Kineococcus sp. NBC_00420: one gene and its partner. The protein of the gene in region 2 interacts with the protein of the main gene of each other region in a pairwise test. Links are inferred from orthologs where the notes say so. Each region holds a gene or a part of one and is shown on either strand. Other genes may lie near its edges. The genes, in order: secA and secG.

Region 1 (3,547 bases), 1.1 Mb from region 2 along the record:
CGGTCCCGAGGGGCCCGTCCTCAGCCACCTCAGCCCCGACCAGGGCGTCCTCGAACTCGCGATCGTCGACCCGCGGCTGCTGCCGCCCTCGGAGCTGCCGGAGGTGACGGCGTGGACGCGGCGCTACCTCGTCGTCCTGCTCGAGGTCCTCACCGGTCAGCGACCCACCCAGCAGCTGCTGCGGTGGTCCGCCGCCGACATCTACGCGGGGGTGCAGCGGCGGGCGGCGCTGCAGGCCCGGCTGCGCGCCCGGACCGGACGGACGGTGCGTCCGCAGGTCGGGACGCTGCGGGTGTCGTTCCCCCGCACGGACGTGGCCGAGGTCGGGGCCGTGCTGAGGGAGTCGGACCGGGTGCGCGCCGCGGCGCTGCGCATCGAGCGCTGCACCGACCGCTCCGGGGAGCGGTGGCGGGTCACCGCGCTGGAACTCGGGTGACCCGCCCCACCTGACCTGCGCTCAGTCGTCCTGGCGGCGCTGGGCCGCGCGACGCTGGGCCCGGTTGCCGGTCTCGGCGTCCGTCGCCGCGGCGTCGCCGGCGTGGACCTCGACGTCACCCTCGGCCGTCGGGGCCGAGTACTGCAACTGCTGACGCGGCGGGGGCGCGCCGAACCCCGGGGCGGTCGCCGCGGTCCCCGGCTGGGTCGCCGGCTGGACCTGCAGCGAGAAGAGGTAGCCGATCGACTCCTCCTTGATGGCCTCGGTCATCGCCCCGAAGAGCTGGTACCCCTCGCGCTGGTACTCCACGAGCGGGTCGCGCTGGGCCATCGCGCGCAGCCCGATGCCCTCCTGGAGGTAGTCCATCTCGTAGAGGTGCTCACGCCACTTGCGGTCGAGCACCGACAGCACCACACGGCGTTCGAGGTCGCGCACGACGCCCTCTCCCAGCTCCACCTCGCGGACGTCGTAGCAGGCCTGCGCGTCGCCACGCATCTCCTCGACGAGCCGCTCGACGGTGAGGTTCCCGCGACCCCCGGCGGCCTCGACGACCTCCGCCGGCGTCACGGAGACCGGGTAGAGGCTGCGCAACGCCTCGAAGAGCTCCTCGAGGTCCCAGTCCTCGCCGAAGCCGCGGGCCGTGGCCTCGGTGACGTAGGCGGTCACGACGTCGTCGAGGAAATGGCGGATCTGCAGGTGCAGGTCCTCCCCCTCGAGCACCTTGCGGCGCTCGGCGTAGATGACCTCGCGCTGGCGGTTCAGGACGTCGTCGTACTTGAGGACGTTCTTGCGGATCTCGAAGTTGCGACCCTCGACCTGACCCTGCGCGCTCTGGATCGCGCGGGAGACCATCTTCGACTCGATGGGGACGTCCTCGGGGATGCCCGTGCGGGTCAGGAAGGACTCCACCAGCGCGGCGTTGAACAGGCGCATGAGGTCGTCGGTCAGCGACAGGTAGAACCGGGACTCCCCCGGGTCGCCCTGACGACCGGAACGACCGCGCAGCTGGTTGTCGATGCGACGCGACTCGTGACGCTCGGTCCCCAGCACGTAGAGCCCACCGAGGTCGCGGACCTCGTCGTGCTCGGCCTGCACGGACGCCTTGGCCTGCTCGACCACCTCGGGCCACGCGGCCTCGTAGGCCTCGGGGGCCTCGTCGGGGTCGAGCCCCTTGTCCTTCATCGCGGCGACGGCGAGGAACTCCGCGTTGCCGCCGAGCATGATGTCCGTCCCGCGGCCCGCCATGTTCGTCGCGACCGTCACGGCACCCTTGCGCCCGGCCTGCGCGACGATCGAGGCCTCGCGCTCGTGCTGCTTGGCGTTGAGGACGGTGTGCTCGACGCCGGCCTTGGTGAGCAGGGTCGAGAGGTACTCGCTCTTCTCGACGCTCGTCGTGCCGACGAGGACGGGCTGACCGCTCGCGTGGTGCTCGGCGATGTCCTCGACGACGGCGTTGAACTTGGCCTGCTCGTTCTTGTAGACGAGGTCGGGCTGGTCCATCCGCACCGCGGGGCGGTTCGTCGGGATCGAGACGACGCCGAGCTTGTAGATCTGGTGGAACTCCGCGGCCTCGGTCATGGCCGTACCGGTCATCCCGGAGAGCTTGTCGTACATGCGGAAGAAGTTCTGGAGGGTGATCGTCGCCAGCGTCTGGTTCTCGTTCTGGATCGGCACGCCCTCCTTCGCCTCGATGGCCTGGTGCATGCCCTCGTTGTAGCGGCGACCGGCCAGGATGCGGCCGGTGTGCTCGTCGACGATCAGGACCTCGTTGTTCGGGGAGACGACGTAGTCCTTGTCCCGCTTGAACAGCTCCTTGGCCTTGACCGCGTTGTTCAGGAACCCGATGAGCGGGGTGTTCACGCTCTCGTAGAGGTTCTCGATCCCGAGCAGGTCCTCGACCTTCTCGATGCCGGCCTCGAGGATCCCGATCGTGCGCTTCTTCTCGTCCACCTCGTAGTCGACGTCGACGGTGAGCCGGCGGACGATCTTGGCGAACTCGCCGTACCACTTGGTCGGGGAGTCGGAGGGGCCGGAGATGATCAGCGGCGTGCGGGCCTCGTCGATGAGGATCGAGTCGACCTCGTCGACGACCGCGAAGTTGTGGCCGCGCTGGACCATCTCCTCGGTGTTCCACGCCATGTTGTCGCGCAGGTAGTCGAAGCCGAACTCGTTGTTCGTGCCGTAGGTGACGTCGGCCGCGTAGGCCTCGCGCCGCTCGTCCGGGCGCATCGAGGAGAGGATGCAAGAGCTCGTCATGCCCAGGAAGCGGAAGACGCGTCCCATGAGCTCGCTCTGGTACTCGGCCAGGAAGTCGTTGACCGTGACGACGTGGACGCCCTTGCCGGACAGCGCGTTGAGGTAGGCCGGCAGCGTCGCGACGAGGGTCTTGCCCTCACCGGTGCGCATCTCCGCGATGTTGCCCTGGTGCAGCGCCGCGCCACCCATCAGCTGCACGTCGAAGTGACGCTGGCCCAGCGTCCGGCGCGCGGCCTCGCGCACCACGGCGAAGGCCTCGGGCAGCAGGCTGTCGAGCGTCTCGCCGTCGGCGATGCGCTCCCGGAAGCGGTCGGTCTCGCCCCGCAGCTCCTCGTCGCTCATCGCCTCGAAGTCACCTTCGAGGGCGTTCACCTGCTCCGCGATGCGGTGCAGGCGCTTGACCACGCGGCCCTCACCGGCGCGGAGGACCTTTTCGACGATCGCTGGCACCCCGTCACTCTAGCGGCGCAACGTCGCGTGACGGTGCCTCTACGGAATGCAGTGGTCTCGCGACGGGGCGTCAGCGCGAGCGGTCGAGCATCCTGCGCAGGTCCGTGGGGCGCACACCGCTGATGGGGACGGGCACGGGGGCCTCCCCCGGGCCACCCTGCACCGGGACGGCCACGGCCCCCTCGCGCGCCACTCCGACCGGCCCGACCGGCCCGAACTCCCGGGCGAAGAGCGACTGCGCGTCCAGCGCGGCCTCGGCGTCGTCCCCGTCCTCCCCCGGTCCCTCCAGGGGGTCCCCGGTGAACTCGACGAGACCGGCGAGGTCGGCGAGGTCGGCGAGCGCCGGGACGGTCGCCAGCTTCTCGACCGGGCCCAGCTCGCCGGCGGTCAGCTCGGCCCCGAGCT
Region 2 (3,006 bases):
GCACCAAGCGAGGGACCGGGGTGCAGAGCGTCCGGTTGGAGCGCAAGTCCGGTGCGGTGGAACTCATCCGGCCGGAGCAGAGCGTCGCCACCCTCACCCAGCCCGGCCAGCCCGACCGCCGGCTGTCGCTGGCGCGTCGGCTGGTCAAGGACTGCCTGTCCGAGGAGCTGCGCCGTCTCGACCCGGACGACGTCTACGGCGAGGTCCTGGCCGACGGCCTGCCCCAGGTCAACAAGAAGGTCATGTCCGTCCGCGACGCGCAGACCGCCGGCAAGCTCTCGACCCCGGCGGCCGCCGCGAAGCGCCAGGCCGCCGCCGAGCAGCAGTCGGCCAAGGTCTCGCGCAGCATGAAGGGCGCCCCGCCGGAGCCGGAACGCAGCGGGGACCTGACGCTCGCGGCACCGGTCAGCCCCACCCCGGCGGCCAAGAAGGCGGCTCCGCGCAAGCGGGCCGTCGCGAAGAAGGCCACGGCGTGACCCGGGCGCTCGTCGTCCGGCACGCGACGCCGGACCTGTTGGCCGCCGCGACGGCCGGCCGGTTGCTCGCGGCCATCGCGGACGCCCAGGCCGAACGCGGGATCGCGCACGTGTCGCTCACGGGCGGCACCATCGGGGGCAAGGCGCTTGCCGCGGTGGGGTCCTCCCCCGCGCGCGACAGCGTCGACTGGTCCCGCGTCCACCTGTGGTGGAGCGACGAACGGTTCCTCGCGACCGGTGACCCGGAGCGCAACGCGACCCAGGCCGCCGACGCACTGCTCGACGTGCTGCCGTTGGACCCGGCCACGGTGCACCTGCCGCCAGCCACCGACGGTCCGGACGGGGACGACCTCGACGCGGCCGCGGCCCGCTACGCGGCCGAGCTGCTGGCCTTCGGGGGCGGGGCCGAGGTGCCCGCGTTCGACGTCCTGCTCCTGGGGATGGGGCCCGACGGTCACGTCGCGTCGTTGTTCCCGCACCACCCCGGGCTGGGTCGCGACGACTCCAGCGTCGTCGGGGTCCGGGAGTCCCCGAAGCCGCCGCCGCTGCGGGTGTCGTTCACCTTCGGGGCCATCGCCCGCGCCCGCCAGGTCTGGCTCGTGGCGGCCGGGGCCGAGAAGGCGGCCGCCGTGGCCCGGGGGGTCGCGGCCGGCGACGTCTCCGAGACCCCCGCGGCGGGGGTCTTTGGGACCGAGCGGACGCTCTGGCTCGTCGACGAGGCCGCGGCCTCCGACCTCTGAACCACCGAGGACGAGAGAAGGCCCCCTGCGGGAACCGCAGGGGGCCTTCTCTCGTTCGACAGGTCAGCGGATGAGACCGCGGGCCCGCAGGGAGTCGAGCGCTTCGTTGAGGATGGCCTCGCCGTCCGCGTCGGAGCGACGTTCCTTCACGTAGGCCAGGTGCGTCTTGTACGGCTCGTTCTTCAACGGAGCGGGCGGGTTGGCCCGGTCCGTGCCGGCGGGGAACCCGCACCGCGGGCAGTCCCAGGTCTCGGGCGGTTCGACCCCGGACTCCTCGGCGAAGCTGGGCTTCGTCTCGTGCCCGTTGGCGCACCAGTAGGAGATGCGGATGCGGGGCGCGGTGTCCCCGCGTTCCGCTTCGCCCATGGGGCCCGCGCCGACCCTGCTGCCCCGGATGGCGTTGCCACCTGCCACGTCGGTCCTCTTCCTGCTTCAGTCTCGGTGGATGCCGTGCTGCGGTGCTGGCCGGTCAGAACTCGTTGGTGAACCGCTCGACGAGGCCGAGGGTGACGATCGTGGCGAACCAGACCAGTCCCAGACCGACCGTGAAGCGGTTGAGGTTCCGTTCGGCCATGCTCGAGCCGGAGAGACTCGTCGTCACGCCGCCACCGAACATGTCGGACAGCCCACCCCCCTTGCCCTTGTGCAGGAGGATCAACAGCGTCAGGAGGAAGCTGGAGATCCCCAGGATGACCTGCAGCACGATGCGGAGCACGCTCACACCGGTCAGCCTAAGCCATCACTGGCGGTGTTCCCGCAGATTCGTCACGCGGGGTGGTCGCGGAAGCGGACGATCGCGGCGAAGTCCCCGGCGTCGGTGCTGGCCCCGCCGACCAGCGCACCGTCCACGTCGGGCTGCTTCATGATGGCCGCGATGCTCGCGGGCTTCACGCTGCCGCCGTAGAGGACCCGCACGGCGTCCGCGGTCGCCTGGTCGAACTGCTCGGCCACGGCGGCGCGCAGCGCGGCGCAGACCTCCTGGGCGTCCTCGGGCGTCGCGACCTCGCCGGTGCCGATCGCCCAGACCGGTTCGTAGGCCAGCACGAGACCGGCGACCTGCTCCGCGGTGAGCCCGGTGAGCGCCTGGGTGACCTGCCCGACCGTGAACTCGACGTGCTGCGCGGCCTTGCGGATCTCCAGGGCCTCGCCGACGCAGACGATCGGGGTCAGCCCGCTGGCCAGCGCCTTCGCCGTCTTCGTCCGCACGACCGCGTCGTCCTCGCCGTGGTACTGGCGACGCTCGGAGTGCCCGACGGCCACGTAGGCGACGCCGAGCTTGGCGAGCATCGCGCCCGAGACCTCACCGGTGTACGCCCCGGAGTCGTGCTCGGAGACGTCCTGCGCGCCGAGCTTGAGGGACAGCTTGTCCCCCTCGATCAGCGTCTGCACCGTGCGCAGGCTGGTGTGGGAGGGCAGCACGGCGACCTCGACGGCCGAGTAGTCGTGCCTGGCGTCCTTCAGCGTCCAGTCCAGCTTCTGGACCAGCAGGGTGCCCTGCTGGTGGTCCAGGGTCATCTTCCAGTTCCCGGCGATCAGCGGGGTGCGGGTCATCGTCGATCCTTCGTCTCGTCGGTTCGGGCGGGTCAGTCGAGCACGTCGAGGCCGGGCAGGTGCTTGCCCTCCAGGTACTCCAGGCTCGCTCCACCACCGGTGGAGATGTGCCCGAACTGCTCGTCGGCGAAGCCGAGGCTGCGCACCGCGGCCGCGGAGTCCCCGCCGCCGACGACGCTGAAGGCGCCGGAGTCGACGATGCCCTGCGCGACGGCGCGGGTGCCGTGGGCGTAGGGCTC

The links.
Region 1: the proteins of secG (region 2) and secA interact in binary tests that used the Escherichia coli proteins (3 or more experiments, as listed by UniProt). The link is inferred for Kineococcus sp. NBC_00420 from one-to-one orthologs.

What each region holds. Positions count from the first base shown.
Region 1 is NZ_CP107930.1:4,053,986-4,057,532, reverse strand. What follows is about bases 258-3,493. They hold secA (preprotein translocase subunit SecA), read right to left. Parts: upstream 3,143-3,493; coding sequence 458-3,142; downstream 258-457. Other genes in these bases: OG218_RS19975 (putative bifunctional diguanylate cyclase/phosphodiesterase), read right to left, coding at 3,213-3,493; OG218_RS19985 (Rv3235 family protein), read left to right, coding at 258-436. Outside these bases: more of OG218_RS19985, read left to right, coding at 1-257; more of OG218_RS19975, read right to left, coding at 3,494-3,547. UniProt on the Escherichia coli protein: Required for protein export, interacts with the SecYEG preprotein conducting channel.
Region 2 is NZ_CP107930.1:5,194,012-5,197,017, reverse strand. Bases 312-3,006 are described here. They hold secG (preprotein translocase subunit SecG), read right to left. Parts: upstream 1,938-3,006; coding sequence 1,686-1,937; downstream 312-1,685. Other genes in these bases: OG218_RS25345 (phosphoglycerate kinase), read right to left, coding at 2,800-3,006; tpiA (triose-phosphate isomerase), read right to left, coding at 1,982-2,767; OG218_RS25360 (RNA polymerase-binding protein RbpA), read right to left, coding at 1,280-1,630; pgl (6-phosphogluconolactonase), read left to right, coding at 473-1,216; opcA (glucose-6-phosphate dehydrogenase assembly protein OpcA), read left to right, coding at 312-476. Outside these bases: more of opcA, read left to right, coding at 1-311. UniProt on the Escherichia coli protein: Subunit of the protein translocation channel SecYEG. Overexpression of some hybrid proteins has been thought to jam the protein secretion apparatus resulting in cell death; while this may be true it also results in FtsH-mediated degradation of SecY.